Regions from separate parts of the Ancylobacter sp. G4_0304 genome, predicted to be linked through region 2. Evidence: riboswitches for the same ligand, from Rfam matches in the RefSeq annotation. Region 2 holds a riboswitch; the other holds the start of a gene.

Region 1 (7,203 bases), on a different contig from region 2:
GCATTCCTCGAACCTGTGCACCGAGATCACGCTCAACACGGCGCATGACGAAGTGGCGGTGTGCAATCTCGGCTCGGTCAACCTGCTCGCCCATGTCAGCGCGGGCGGGCTCGACCATGAGCGGCTGGCGCGCACCGTTAAGACGGCGATGCGCATGCTCGACAACGTCATCGACATCAACTTCTACACCATCCCGGAAGCGCGCCGCTCGAACCTGCGCCACCGCCCGGTCGGGCTGGGCATCATGGGCTTCCAGGACGCGCTGCAGGTCCTGCGTATTCCCTACGGCTCGGAGGATGCGGTGCGCTTCGCCGACGAGAGCATGGAGGCGGTGAGCTTCCATGCCATCGCCTCGTCCTGCGATCTCGCCGCCGAGCGCGGACGCTATCCGAGCTTCGACGGGTCGCTGTGGTCAAAGGGCATCCTGCCGATCGATTCCGTGGAAATGGTCGCCGACGCACGCGGTTCGATGGATCTCGACCGCTCGACCACGCTCGACTGGCAGGGGCTGAGGGAGCGGGTGACGACGATCGGCATGCGCAACTCCAACACCATGGCCATCGCCCCGACCGCCACCATCTCCAACATCTGCGGCGTGTCGCAGTCGATCGAGCCGGCCTACCAGAACCTCTTCGTCAAATCGAACATGTCCGGCGACTTCACCGTGGTGAACGAGTTCCTCGTCCGCGACCTCAAGGCACGCGGCCTGTGGGACGAGGTGATGGTCTCGGACCTGAAATATTACGACGGCAGCGTTGGTCAGATCGACCGCATCCCCGACGATCTCAAGACGCTCTACGCCACCGCCTTCGAGGTCGATGCGTCCTGGCTGATCGAGGCGGCAGCGCGCCGGCAGAAATGGATCGACCAGGCGCAGTCGCTCAATCTCTACGTTGCCAACCCCTCGGGCCGGAAGCTCGACGAGACCTATCGTTTGGCGTGGAAGCGCGGGCTGAAGACGACCTATTACCTGCGCTCGCGCTCGGCCACCCATGTCGAGAAATCGACGCTCAAGGGTACCGACGGCAAGCTCAATGCGGTCTCGGCCGTCGTTTCCGCTGCGCCGATCCGGGTGCCGGAAACCATCTTCGGCAACGCGTGCTCCATCAACGATCCCGACTGCGAAGCCTGCCAGTGAGCAGCGAAGAAGGACACATGCATATGCTCGACTGGTCCGAAACCAAGCCTGCCACGCTTCGCCCCGCCTTCGTGCCGCCCGCCGCCGATGCGACGGGGCTCGGCGTGATCGAACGCGGCGCCCCCCGCGTCACGGTGGATGAAAAGCGCATGATCAATGCGCGCGCTGACGTGAACCAGCTTCTCCCGCTGAGATATAAATGGGCGTGGGAGAAGTACCTCTCCGGCTGCAACAATCACTGGATGCCGACCGAGGTCTCCATGCAGGCCGACATCGCGCTGTGGAAGTCACGTGATGGCCTTACCGAGGATGAGCGCCGCATGCTGAAGCGCAATCTCGGCTTCTTCGCCGCCTCGGAATCGCTGGTGGCGAACAACATCGTGCTCGCCATCTACCGCCACCTCACCAACCCGGAATGCCGGCAATATCTGCTGCGGCAGGCTTTTGAAGAGGCGGTGCACACCCACACCTTCCAGTACATCGTGGAAAGCCTGGGGCTCGACGAGGGCGAACTGTTCAACATGTACCGGGAGGTGCCCTCGATCACCGACAAGGCGGCCTGGGCGCTGAAGCACACGCAGAGCCTCGACGACCCCGCCTTCGCCACCGGCACGCCGGCCGCGGACCAGCAGTTCCTGCGTGATCTGGTGGCGTTCTATGTCGTGTTCGAGGGCATGTGGTTCTACACCGGCTTTGCGCAGATCCTCTCGCTCGGCCGGCGCAACAAGATGGTCGGCATCGCCGAGCAGTACCAGTACATCCTGCGCGACGAGAGCATCCACCTGAATTTCGGCATCGACGTGATCAACCAGATCCGGCACGAGAACCCGCATCTGTGGACGCCCGCCTTCCAGGACGAGGTGCGGGGCATGCTGAAGGATGCTGCCGAGCTGGAAGCCGCCTATGGCCGGGACACCATGCCGAGGGGCTTCCTCGGGCTGAACGCGACCTTGTGCGATCAGTACATGCACTTCATCGCCAACCGCCGCTGCGCCCAGCTCGGTCTCGCGCCGGTGTTCGCGGAAGCCGAGAACCCGTTTCCGTGGATGAGCGAGGCGATGGACCTGAAGAAAGAGAAGAACTTCTTCGAGACCCGCGTGATCGAATACCAGAACGGCGGCGCGCTGGCCTGGGATTGAACAGGGGATGATGCCGGCGCATTCGCCTGCGCCGGCATCACAAGGTCACGGGGCCAGTGCGACCGGCCGGTGCGCCTCGTCGACCGCCACCATGACAAAGCTGCCGGTGCCGCAGGGGTGGCGCTCGCCGGTGCCGAGGTCTTCCGCCAAGAGCTTGGTCTCGACGATCATTGAGCTGCGCCCTGCGCGTGTCAGCCGCGCCTCCACCTCGATGATGGCGCCCGGCCGGATCTCGCGTGCGAACTCGACCGCCGGAGCCGCGGCCATGACCACGGCGCGGCGCGAATGCCGCGTCGCCACCACAAACGCCCCCTTTGCCATGAAGGCCAGCGCGCTGCCGCCATAGAGGCTGCCATAGTGGCTGGTCTCACCCGGCATCACGAGATCGGCCATGCGGAGAACATCCGGGCCGTCTTCCACCGCTTCAGACACCGGCGGCATGGTAGCGGGCGTCTCGACCGCCACCATGTTGAACACCCCCACCGTGCAACGTCGCCGCGCGCCGGCGAGCGGTGCTTCGGCCACCATATCGACCTCGACACCGAGCGAACGGCGGCCGACGCGGATGACCCGTCCGGTCAGTTCGACGATGTCGCCAAGCTGTGCGGGTGCCGCGAAGTCGATCCGCTCGCACGACGCCGTGACGAAGTCGGCTCGTGCGTACCGGGCCGCCGCGATGAAGGCGACCCGGTCCATGAGAGCGAGGCCGGCACCCCCGAAGAGGGTGCCGTGATGGTTGGTGGCGCCGGGAAAGACGATGTCGATCAGGCGCGTCGTCCCCGCAGCCGCTGTCCCGCTCATTCGGCAGCCCGCGCGAGTTCGCCGCGCAGGCGATGCGCCGCCGCCACCATGTTGACCAGCGCCGGGCGCACCTCCACCCATTGCCTCGTCTTCAGCCCGCAATCGGGATTGACCCAGATCTGCGCTGCCGCGAGCCGTTGCGCCGCCCGCTCCAGCAGTTCGACCATCTCCTCGACCGGCGGCACGCGCGGCGAGTGGATGTCGTAGACCCCCGGCCCGATCTCGTTGGGGTAGCGATAGTCGACGAAGGCGTCGAGCAGCTCCATCTTCGAGCGCGAAGTCTCGATGGAGATCACATCGGCATCCATGGCCGCGATGGCGGCGATGATGTCGTTGAACTCCGAGTAGCACATATGGGTGTGGATCTGCGTCTCGTCCCGCACGCCCGAGGCGCACAGCCGAAAGCTCTCCACCGCCCAGTCGAGATAGGCGTCCCACTCGGCCCGGCGCAGCGGCAGGCCCTCGCGGATCGCCGCCTCGTCGATCTGGATCATCGCCGCGCCGGCGGCTTCCAGGTCGACCACCTCGTCGCGGATGGCGAGCGCGATCTGCCGGCAGGCGAGGCTACGGGGCACGTCGTCGCGCACGAAGGACCAGTTGAGGATCGTCACCGGGCCGGTCAGCATGCCCTTCATCGGCCGGTCGGTGCAGCCCTGCGCAAAACGCCACCACTCGACGGTCATCGGCGCGGGGCGCGAGACATCGCCGAACAGGATGGGCGGGCGGACATAGCGCGAGCCGTAGCTCTGCACCCAACCATGCCGGGTGAAGGCGAAGCCCGAGAGCTGCTCGCCGAAATACTGCACCATGTCGTTGCGCTCGAACTCGCCATGCACGAGCACATCGAGCCCGATCTCTTCCTGCCAGCGAATGGTGCGGGCGGTCTCCTCCTTGAGGAAGGCCTCATAGGCGGCGTCGCTCAGTTCGCCCTTGCCGTGGGCGGCGCGGGCCTTGCGCACGTCGGGCGTCTGCGGGAAGGAGCCGATGGTCGTTGTGGGGTAGAGCGGCAGGCCGAGACGGGCACGCTGCCGTTCGGCGCGGTGGGCGAACGGGCTGGCACGGCGCGCATCCGCCGGTGTGACCGCCGAAAGGCGCGCGGCGACGGCGGCATCATGTACCTTGGTCGAGATCTTGCGGGCCTCGGCGGCTCTGGCAGAGGCGGCGAGCTTGTCGAGCACCACCTCGCGCCCACCGGCCAGCGCCTTCGCCAGCGTGGAGAGCTCGTCCATCTTCTGCACCGAGAAGGCGAGCCAGCTCTTCACGTCGGGATCGAGCCCGGTCTCCTGTTCGAGGTCGATCGGCACATGCAGCAGTGAGCAGGACGGGGCGATCTCGACATGGTCGGTGCCGCGCTTGCGCACGAACGGTTCCAGCGTGTCGAGAAGCCTCGGCAGGTTGGCGCGCCAGACATTGCGCCCGTCAATGACGCCGAGCGACAGCACGAGCCCCGCCCGCGCCTTGTCCGACACCTCACGCAGTTGCTCGGAGCCTCGCACCAGATCGAGATGCAGCCCAGCGACCGGCAGGGAAAGCGCGGTGTCGAGATTGTCGCCCAGTCGGCCGAAATAGCTGGTGAGCATGATCTTCAGCCGGGGCAGCGCATGGGCGAAAAAGCCATAGGCCTCCTTGAGCGCGGCGCGGGCGGCGTCGTCGAGATCCGTGACGAGGCAGGGCTCATCGATCTGGACCCACTCCGCGCCATGGGCAGAGAGCCGGCGCAGCACCTCGACATAGACCGGCAGCAACTCGCCGAGCAGGCTGAGCGGATCGAGCCCCGGTTCCTTCGCCTTGCCCAGCTTCAGGAAGGTGACGGGGCCCAGCAGCACGGGGCGCGTCTCATAGCCCAGCGCCTTGGCCTCACGGTACTCGTCGACCGGCTTGGCCGACGTCAGGGAGAAGCGCTGCCCGCGGGTGAATTCCGGCACCATGTAGTGATAGTTGGTGTCGAACCACTTGGTCATTTCCAGCGCCGGCACCCCATGTCGCTGGTCGTGCGAATGACCATGGGTGCACGTCGCCTCCCCACCCTGGGCGCCGCGCGCCATGGCGAAATAGGTGTCGAGCGGCGCCGGCCCGCCGGTCCAGCCATAGCCGGGCGGGATCGCCCCCACCATCACCGCCGTGTCGAGCACATGGTCGTAGAGCGAGAAATCGTTGGAGGGGATATTGGTGACACCCTGCGCCTTCTGCCGTGCCCAATTGGCGGCACGCAGGCGCGCGGCCGCCTCCAGCAACGCTGGCGTATTGCTCTTGCCGGACCAGTAGCTTTCAAGCGCGCTTTTCAGTTCGCGGCGCGGACCGATGCGCGGCGTACCGAGGGTGGAAACCGGCACAGAGCCGACGGAATAAGGAAAGTTCATTCGGCTAACCCCAATCAGAATTGGGGGCAAAGGCCGAGCGGACGCGAGGCGCTGCCACGGGCGCGAGGCACCGGCGGACGCGCGAACGCACCACCGGGACACCCCGCCCAGGGACGATTATGTTGTCAGGGCAGGTCTCCTGGCTCGCGGGTCACCGCCTTATCGCCCGGCCTTCCCGGAGCTCTCGCTCCAGTGACGCGGAATGGACGACAGACTCGCCGCTTACAGTTGCGGGGGCAGCGCCGGCATTGTCCCGAGAGACTCACCGGCTTCCCTCTTAGCTCCGGCGGAGGCCAGAGAACCATGACAACGCCAGGATGAGCGCGCCAGCAGCGATTGTCAATCGAGACATAAAGACATCTTTATGTCGGCATATGGCCTGGGTTGCTTCGATTGTTGTCGACAGCGCCCCTCTCAACCAGCTTACGAACCCTTGGCGCGGCAGAGTCCGTTGTCGGCGGCTTGTTCCGAGTCCGCAATTGGCGCATGCTGCAGGTTCAAGGGGATCCCTCGCCGAGGGCTTCCGAAAGAGCTCCAACGGTTGCGCCACATGCTGCCCGGTCACCGCTTTACGGCAGGTTCAGGTAGTAACGGGTATATCGGCGCTCTCCGGTTCGCGTCAGAGCGCCCTTCTCGACCAGGTCATGCAGGTCGCGCGTGGCGGTGGGGCGTGAGGTGCCGGTGATGGCGAGGTAGTTCTCCGCGCTCAGGCCGCCCGTGAAGCCACCGGGGCCCTCACGGAACAGGCGGGCGATCACCTTCTCCTGCCGTTCGTTCATCATGTAGCGGAAGCGGTCGTAAAAATGCGCCTTGGCGATGTGGAAGGCGACGCGGCCGAGCGTCGTCTGCTGGGCCGCGATGATCGTTTCCGCAAAATAGACCAGCCAGCCCGTGACATCGAGCGTCCGCTGATGGACCTCGAGCTGATCGTAATAGGCCTTGCGATGCTGCTCGATGGTGTGGGCGAGCGCGATCAGGGTCGGTTGCCCGATGTTTTGGGCGAGGGATTTTTCAGCGAGGGTTCGGCCGATGCGGCCGTTGCCATCCTCGAAGGGATGGATGCTCTCGAAATAGAGATGTCCGATCCCGGCCCGGGTGAGTGCTGGCAAGGGCGTTCCACCGTCCGGGGCCGAGCCATTGAACCAGGCGAGATATGCGGCCATCTCGTCCGGCACCCGAGAGGATGGCGGCGCCTCGAAATGCACCGTCGGCCGATCCTGGCGGCCGGACACAATCTGCATCGCGTCTTCATGGCGGCGGTAGCCGCCGATCGTTTCCAGATGCCGGCTATCCGCCATCAGCATGCGGTGCCAGCGGAACAGAGTATCGGCGTCGAGGGGATCCGCCCAGCTCCGGTAGAGATCGACCATCATCTCCGCGATGCCGCGTTCCTTTGGCTTCACATTGCGATTGTCGGTGTCGAGGCCGAGCTGACGGCGCAGGGAGGATTGCACGCTGAGGCGATCTAGCGTCTCTCCTTCAATCGCGCTGGTCTTGACCGCCTCGTCGCTGAGGAGTTCGATCCGCAGCAGGTCGCGCTCGCCCTCGCTGACATGCCGGACTGCGCCGATCACCTCGCCGGTGAGCAGCAGGAACCGCCGCTCCAACGGTTCGAGGGCAACCGGATCATAGGCAAAATGCGGCCAGCCGTGCTGCGTCCAGTTCCACACCATGAGCGATAAAGTCTCCCACTATAGCTCACATAATAGAGGATGTGTGATTGATAGATAGCCGTCCTATCGCTCACGGCAGTGCGAAGGAGAAC
Region 2 (7,203 bases):
AGCCGCGCCGCTTGCGGGAAGAACGGGATGAGGCCGAGCGCGTCCCAGTCGGTGCGGGTCCCAATCTCATCCATGCCGCTGGAAAACAGCGCGGGATCGCCGCGAAAGCGGTTGACGAGGAAGCCCTTGATCATTGCCGCATCGTCCGGAGGCAGCACAGCTTTCGTGCCGACAAGACTGGCGATCACGCCGCCGCGGTCGATGTCGCCAATGAGAATCACCGGCACATTCGCCGCGCGGGCAAAGCCCATATTAGCGATGTCCGCCGCGCGCAGGTTGATTTCCGAGGCCGAGCCCGCGCCCTCGACAAGCACGAGGTCGGCCTCGCTGCGCAGCCGGGCGAAGCTCTCCAGTACCGGGGCGAGGAGGGCGGGCTTGAGCCTCTGGTAGTCGGCCGCCGTCGCGGTGCCGTGGACGCGGCCCTGCACAATCAACTGCGCGCCGACATCGCTCTGCGGCTTCAGCAACACCGGGTTCATATGCACGGAAGGGGGAATGCGCGCGGCGCGGGCCTGCAGCGCCTGAGCCCGGCCGATCTCGCCGCCGTCCGGCGTCACGGCTGCATTGTTGGACATGTTCTGTGGCTTGAACGGGCGCACCTTCAGCCCGCGATTGGCGAAGGCGCGGGCGAGGCCGGCGACGATCAGCGATTTGCCAACATCCGAGCCGGTGCCCTGAAACATCAGCGCGAGGGCGCTCATCGCGAACCCTCGCGCTGGAGACGTGCGCTCAGCCCTGCCGGGCTTCGAGATAGTCGACGCGGCGTTCCAGATTGGCCTCGCGGACCATGCCGGGGATCAGGAACAGGTCGATGATCTGCCCGATGCCGAGCAGGCCGACGGTCAGCAGCCAGAGCGCGCCGGTCCAGTAGCGTCCCGTGTAGAAGCGATGGATGCCGCAGACGCCGATCAGGCCGAACAGCCAGAAAAGATAGGCGACGGGGGTGGAACGCATCGAAGCGTTTCTCCATGAACAAGCCACGCCGCAACAGCCGGCGTCCCCCATAAAATAGGCATGCTGTCCCCAAATTTAAGATCCGCTGGGGAAGCTTATTTTTATACATTAATATATTGACTTTTAAGAGAAAATGTGTTATGCGCCGGCTAGTACCCATCTGGGGCGCCCGCGCCCCAGATGGGTACTAGCCGGACAACGATCTTCCAAACCTTTGATTTTAAAACGATTTTTGTCTTTTGTCAATTTTCTGCGCCGGTTCATGGTCCGTGTCCTCGATGCCCTATTAATAGAGATAATTATACGTCTTTTTCTTGGATAAGTCAATGAAAATAAAGGGTAATTTCAGAATTCGATGCCCTGCTGCGCCTTCACGCCCGCGCTGAAATGATGCTTCACCATCGCCATCTCGGTGACGAGATCGGCCGCTTCCACCAGCGCCGGCTTGGCGTTGCGGCCGGTGACGATGACATGGAGGTTCGGCCGACGCGCGCTGAGCGTCGCGATCACCTCGTCGAGCGGCAGGTAGTCGTAGCGCAGGGCGATGTTCAATTCGTCGAGGATGACGAGGCCGATCGCGGGGTCGGCCATCAGCTCGCACGCCTTGTCCCAGGCGCGGGCGGCGCTCGCTTTGTCGCGGGCGAGGTCCTGCGTCTCCCAGGTGAAGCCCTCGCCCATCGAATACCAGCGCACGCGCGGGCCAAAGCTCTCCAGCGCGTCGCGCTCGGCGGAATGCCAGGCGCCCTTGATGAACTGCACCACCCCGACCGAGCCGCCATGGCCGAGCACCCGCAGGGCAAGACCGAAAGCGGCGGTGGACTTGCCCTTGCCGGGGCCGGTGTGGACGATCAGCAGGCCCTTCTCGATCGTCTTCGAGGCGACCTCGGCGTCCTGCACCTGCTTGCGCTTGGCCATCTTGGCGCGGTGGCGCTCGGCCTCGGCTTCCGAGAGTTCGCTCATCATTTCACCTTCATAGGCAGGCCGGCGACCATGAAGATCACGGTATCGGCCTTTGCTGCCACCATCTGGTTCAGCCGGCCCTGGGCATCGCGGAAGCGCCGGGCCAGCGCGTTGTCCGGCACGATGCCGAGCCCGACCTCGTTCGACACGACGAAGCTCGGCCCCGCACGTCGTGCAAGCCGATCGGCCAGCGCCGCGCTTTCCGCAGCGACATCGGCCTCGGCCAGCATGCGGTTCGACAGCCAGAGGGTGAGGCAGTCGAGCAGCAGCACGGCGTCGGCGGGGACCTCGTCCAGGGTGCGGCAGAGGTCGTGTGGCGCGTCATGAGTCACCCAGCCCGCGCCGCGCCGGGAACGGTGGAGCGCGATGCGCTCCACCATCTCGTCATCATAGGCCTGCGCCGTGGCGATGTAGTGCCACGGCGCGCCCAAGCCTTCGGCCAGTGCCTCGGCATGCGAACTCTTGCCGGAGCGGGCGCCGCCGAGGACGAGGGTGAGGGCCACCGCGCGAACGCCTTCGCCGCTCAGCCCGGAACCACCTGTCCGACCAACGCGGCAAAGCCGATGCCGGCCACCGCGGCGCCGGCAAGGCGCGGGGCGAGGGCCGAGAAGGCGCGCCCGGCCACCACCGCCACCCCGATGGCGAGGGTGGACTGGATAATCACCAGGCCGGCCAGATAGGCATAAAGCGGGGTGGGCTCGGCACCGACGATGGATTCGCCATAGGCGTAGCCATGGAACAGGCCGGCCACGGCGAACAGCGCCAGCCACGCGCCCGTGGCGACGCGAACGCCTCCCGCCAGCAACACGCCCGCCAGCAGCACGGATGCGGCGATGACAAGCTCGGCCGCCGGCAGGTCGACCAGCGCCAGATGCAGGCCGACACCCGCCGCGGAAGCCGCGACGAACGCGACCGGCATCCAGAGCGGCATGGCGCCGACGGCCGTGGCGACGCCGACCGCGACCAGGAAGGCGAGATGATCGACCCCGATCACCGGATGGGCGAGACCGGAAATGAAGCCCTCGGCAAAGGTCGAGGGCATGGCGCCGTCCATGGCGTGATGAGCGGCGGCGGGGGTGGCGGCAAGCGCGAGCGCGGCCGGAACCGCCGCCAGAAGCGCAAGCATGCGCGAATACGAAGACGTCATTGTCATCATCCTATGGCCCGCCTTTGCCGGCAGGCCGGAGAGGGAAAGGGTTACGCCGCCCGCTGGGCGAGGCGCGGACGCAGCCAGCCGGCGAGGCCGCCCAGCAGCACCCAGAACACGAAGCTCGCCACGATGCTCGCCACCACGAAGCTGTGGTGCAGCGATTCCGGGATCGGGCTGTCATGGCTGTCGGGCTGCGGCGCGCCGATGGCGTGCGGCGCCACGATCAGCGCGACGCCCAGCACCGCCAGAAGCGGCGTGCGGCCGAAGGCGATCAGCGCCAGCCCGGCGGCGGTGGCCGCCGCCGTTCCCACCCACCAGACCTGCCGCGCGGCAAGGTCGGCGGCGGGCATGGCGGGCAGCTCCGGGGGCAGGCCGAGCCCGGGCGCGAGGGTGAACACGGCGAAGCCGGCAAGCCCCCACAGCACGCCCTGATGCCAGCCCTTGAGCCCGCCGGCAATCTCGCTCGCGGACACCAGCAGCAGCGCGAAGCCGAAGCCGGTAAGCACGGTGAAGATCACCGTGAGCCCATTGCGCTCGAAGCCGTCGGCCGGGGCCCATTCGTCCGCGCCGTGGGAATGCTCGTGCGCGGCGGTGCCGGGGGCGTGCTCATGCGCGGTCGTTTGCGCCGGCGCTTCTTCACCCGCAGGCTCGAAAGTCTCCGCCTGAAGAATCAGCGGAACGGTGGTGAAGAGGTGAAGCCCCGCGCCGGCAAGGCCGGTGCCGATGCCGGAAAGCGCGGCGACGAACAGAATCGTCCTGAAGACAGACATGGAACGTCCCCCGGTTCAGTGGCAGGGGAAGGCGTTCGCGTGGCGCACGTCATGCGTCGCATTATGCGCGGCGCTGACATGGGAGAAGCCCACGCCGCCGAGAACGACAACGCCGAGCAGGGCGGCGAAGGTGATCTGGATCGCGCGGGAGGCCGGGGATTCGGCGGAAAGGCTGGGGGCGGACGTGGTCCGTTCGGTCGTCATGACAGGCTCCTTTGGCCCTCCACCCGAGGGCCAGTGCGGGTTGCGTCGTCGGCCGGTCTCCTGGCTCGCGGGTCCTCGCCCGTTCCCCGCCTTCCCGGCGCCAAGGCGCCAGTGGCATGTGGAGTGGGCTCGCCGCTTACAGTTGCGGGGGCAGCCGCGGATTCGGCATCCCTCGAAGACCGAGCAATGCCCCACCGCGTTCCCGTCTTGCGTCCCGTGTGGATCACGGGAACCGACGACAGGGCGCGACTATAGCCGCCGTCGCCCCGCCTGCAAATGGAAGATGTGGCGGCATTGGGGCACATCGGCGTTGCGCGGCGCCGCGTTGACATTCCAGCCCTGCGCTCCTTAAGTGCGGCGACCGACGGTTCCTTCCTGCCAGGGAGGGATGAAAAGGGAATGCGGTGAGGGGGCCTTGCGAGAGGCGCCCGATTCCGCGGCTGCCCCCGCAACTGTAAGCGGCGAGCCCGTGCCACAAGTCCACTGGAGCGATCCGGGAAGGCGGCATGAGGGCTGTGACCCGCGAGCCAGGAGACCTGCCGTCGGTTCGGTCCTCATGCCGGCGGGGTGCCCGGCATCGGAGAGCCCCGCGTTTTTGCGCGGGCTCGCGCGGAATGGCTCCGCGGCCGGCGCATCCCGTTCCGCCCTTATGGCCCTCGTGGAGACGCCGCATGACCGCCGCCGCAACCCTTTCAAAGGTGCCGTGCACCATCGTCACCGGCTTTCTCGGCTCGGGAAAGACCACGCTGATCCGCCATGTGATGGAAAACGCCAAGGGCCGCCGCCTCGCGGTGATCGTCAACGAGTTCGGCGATGTCGGCATCGACGGCGAAATCCTCAAGGGCTGCGGCGTCGAGGCCTGCCCGGAGGAGAACATCGTCGAGCTGGCCAATGGCTGCATTTGCTGCACGGTGGCGGATGATTTCGTGCCCGCGCTTGACGCCATCCTCGCACTGAGCCCGAAGGTCGATCACATCCTGATCGAGACCTCGGGCCTCGCTCTGCCCAAGCCGCTGGTGCAGGCGTTCCACTGGCCGGCGATCAAGAGCCGCGTCACGGTGGACGGCGTGGTGGCGGTGGTGGACGGCGACGCGCTCGCCTCCGGCCGGGTGGCGCACGACCACGACGCGCTGGCCGAACAGCGCGCGACCGAGGTGGTGCTCGACCATGACGACCCGATCGAGGAGGTGTTCGACGATCAGATCGCCTGCGCCGACCTCGTGGTGATGACCAAGGCCGACCTGATCGACGCCGATGGCGCCGTGCGCGCCCGTGCCGCGCTCGATGCCGAACTGCCGGCGGGCGTGCGGGTGGTGAGCGTGACGCAGGGCCGGCTCGATCCCGCCGTGCTGCTGGGCCTCGGCGTGGGGACCGAGGACGATATCGAGAACCGCAAGACCCACCATGACGACGAACTCGACCACGACCACGACGATTTCGACAGCTTCGTCGTCGACGTGCCGGAAATCGCCGACCCGGCGGAATTTTCCGCCCGCGTCGCCCGCGCGGCGAGCGAGGCCGATGTGCTGCGGGTGAAGGGTTTTCTCGCGGTGGCGGGCAAGCCGATGCGGCTGCTGGTGCAGGCGGTGGGCCCCCGCGTGGCGCACCAGTTCGACCGCCCGTGGGGCGCCGAGCCCCGCGCCGGCCGGCTGGTGGCCATCGGGCTGAAGGGGCTCGACCGCGCGAGGGTCGAGGCCATTCTCGCCGGGCAACCGGAAACGGTCTGAGCGGCAGGGCGGCGATCGCGCGGAAATCGGACCGCGCGGACATTACCCTGCGGGCGATCCCGGCTCTCGCTAGGCTCGGCCAGGACGAGCGGATGAAACAGGCTCATGCACATTCTCGCCACCACCAGCGCTTCGCTCGACGATCTCGCCGAGCCGGTGGACCTCGCCCAGACGCCGGGCGAGATGGTGGTGGTGTCGTTCACCGACAGTGATCTGGGGGCAATGGCCGCCGCCTATGAAGGCGAGAGCGACAAGCTGCCGAGCCTGCGCCTCGCCAGCCTGCGCGATCTCAAGCACCCGATGTCGGTCGACCTCTGGATCGACCGCGTGGCCGCCCATGCGCGCCTTATCGTGGTGCGCCTGCTCGGCGGGCTGGACTGGTGGCGCTATGGCGTCGACCGGCTGAGCGCGCTGGCGCGCGAGAAAGGCATCGCGCTCGCCGTGCTGCCGGGGGAGGATCGCGACGATCCGCGCCTCGGCGAAGCCTCGACCCTGCCGGTCGAGGAACTGGCCGCGCTGCTGGGCTATTTCCGCGCCGGCGGTCCGGCGAACATGCGCGCCCTGCTGCACCGTATGGCGGGCCATGCCGGGGTGGTGCTGGACGCGCAGCCGCCGCAGCCAGTGCCGCTGGCGGGGTTTTATACGTGGAAGGGCGGCCCCTCACCCCGCCCGCTCCACGACGGGGATATCCGTCCCGTCATCCCCGTCATCTTCTATCGATCCATGTGGCTCGCCGGCGATACCGCGCCGGTCGATGCGCTGTGTGTGGAGCTGGCGGCGCGGGGCCTCGAACCCTGCCCGATCTTCGTCGCCAGCCTGAAGGAGCCGTCCTCCATCGCCTTCCTGCGCGAGGCGCTCACGGCGCGAAAGCCGGCCGTGATCCTGACACTGACCGCCTTCGCCGCCGCCGAGCCTGGGGAGGCCACCGTGCTCGACGCGCCGGGGGTGCCGGTGCTGCAGGCGGTGGTGGCGACCACGCGGCGCGAGGCGTGGCGCGAGGGCGCGCGCGGGCTGACCGGCGCGGACCTTGCCATGCATGTCGTGCTGCCCGAGCTCGACGGGCGCGTCCTCGCTGGCGCGCTCTCGTTCAAGGCGCCGGCGGAGCGTGAGAGCGTGCCCGGCTTCGCGGCGCTGGTGAACCGCGCGGAGCCGGACCGGGTGGCGCAGGTTGCTGACCGGGTGGCGGCGCTGGCGCGCCTTGCCGCGCTTCCTGCCGCCGAAAAACGGATAACGGTTCTCATGCCGGAATATGCCGGCGCACCGGGCCGTACCGGCTGGGCGGTGGGGCTCGACGTGCCGGCGAGCGTGCGGGCGCTGCTCGATGATCTGCGCGCGGCGGGCTATCGCGTCGAGGGCGCGCCTTCGGACGAGCGGCATTTGCTGGAGATTTTGGGCGGGCGCGCCCTTACCCAATCCTCTCGGGCGTTCCCGGGTGAAC

Evidence for each region. Region 2 has a riboswitch for cobalamin ahead of VRZ77_RS09610 (CbtB domain-containing protein). Riboswitches for the same ligand answer to the same signal wherever they lie in the genome.
Region 1: it holds a riboswitch for cobalamin, as region 2 does, so the genes downstream of both, metE (5-methyltetrahydropteroyltriglutamate--homocysteine S-methyltransferase) here and VRZ77_RS09610 (CbtB domain-containing protein) in region 2, are expected to answer to the same signal.

Annotation. Positions count from the first base shown of each region.
Region 1 covers NZ_JAZDRM010000042.1:8,658-15,860, forward strand. Annotated here, with positions in the region: gene VRZ77_RS18975 (ribonucleoside-diphosphate reductase subunit alpha) at 1-1,138, shown strand, start outside; gene VRZ77_RS18980 (ribonucleotide-diphosphate reductase subunit beta) at 1,162-2,277, shown strand; gene VRZ77_RS18985 (acyl-CoA thioesterase) at 2,323-3,078, opposite strand; gene metE (5-methyltetrahydropteroyltriglutamate--homocysteine S-methyltransferase) at 3,075-5,438, opposite strand; cobalamin riboswitch at 5,550-5,759, opposite strand; gene VRZ77_RS18995 (Fic family protein) at 6,008-7,111, opposite strand.
Region 2 covers NZ_JAZDRM010000013.1:54,664-61,866, forward strand. Annotated here, with positions in the region: gene VRZ77_RS09580 (cobyric acid synthase) at 1-701, opposite strand, end outside; gene VRZ77_RS09585 (NINE protein) at 730-954, opposite strand; gene cobO (cob(I)yrinic acid a,c-diamide adenosyltransferase) at 1,300-1,914, opposite strand; gene cobU (bifunctional adenosylcobinamide kinase/adenosylcobinamide-phosphate guanylyltransferase) at 1,914-2,417, opposite strand; gene VRZ77_RS09600 (HupE/UreJ family protein) at 2,438-3,061, opposite strand; gene VRZ77_RS09605 (CbtA family protein) at 3,112-3,834, opposite strand; gene VRZ77_RS09610 (CbtB domain-containing protein) at 3,850-4,038, opposite strand; cobalamin riboswitch at 4,071-4,290, opposite strand; cobalamin riboswitch at 4,387-4,597, shown strand; gene cobW (cobalamin biosynthesis protein CobW) at 4,710-5,765, shown strand; gene cobN (cobaltochelatase subunit CobN) at 5,871-7,203, shown strand, end outside.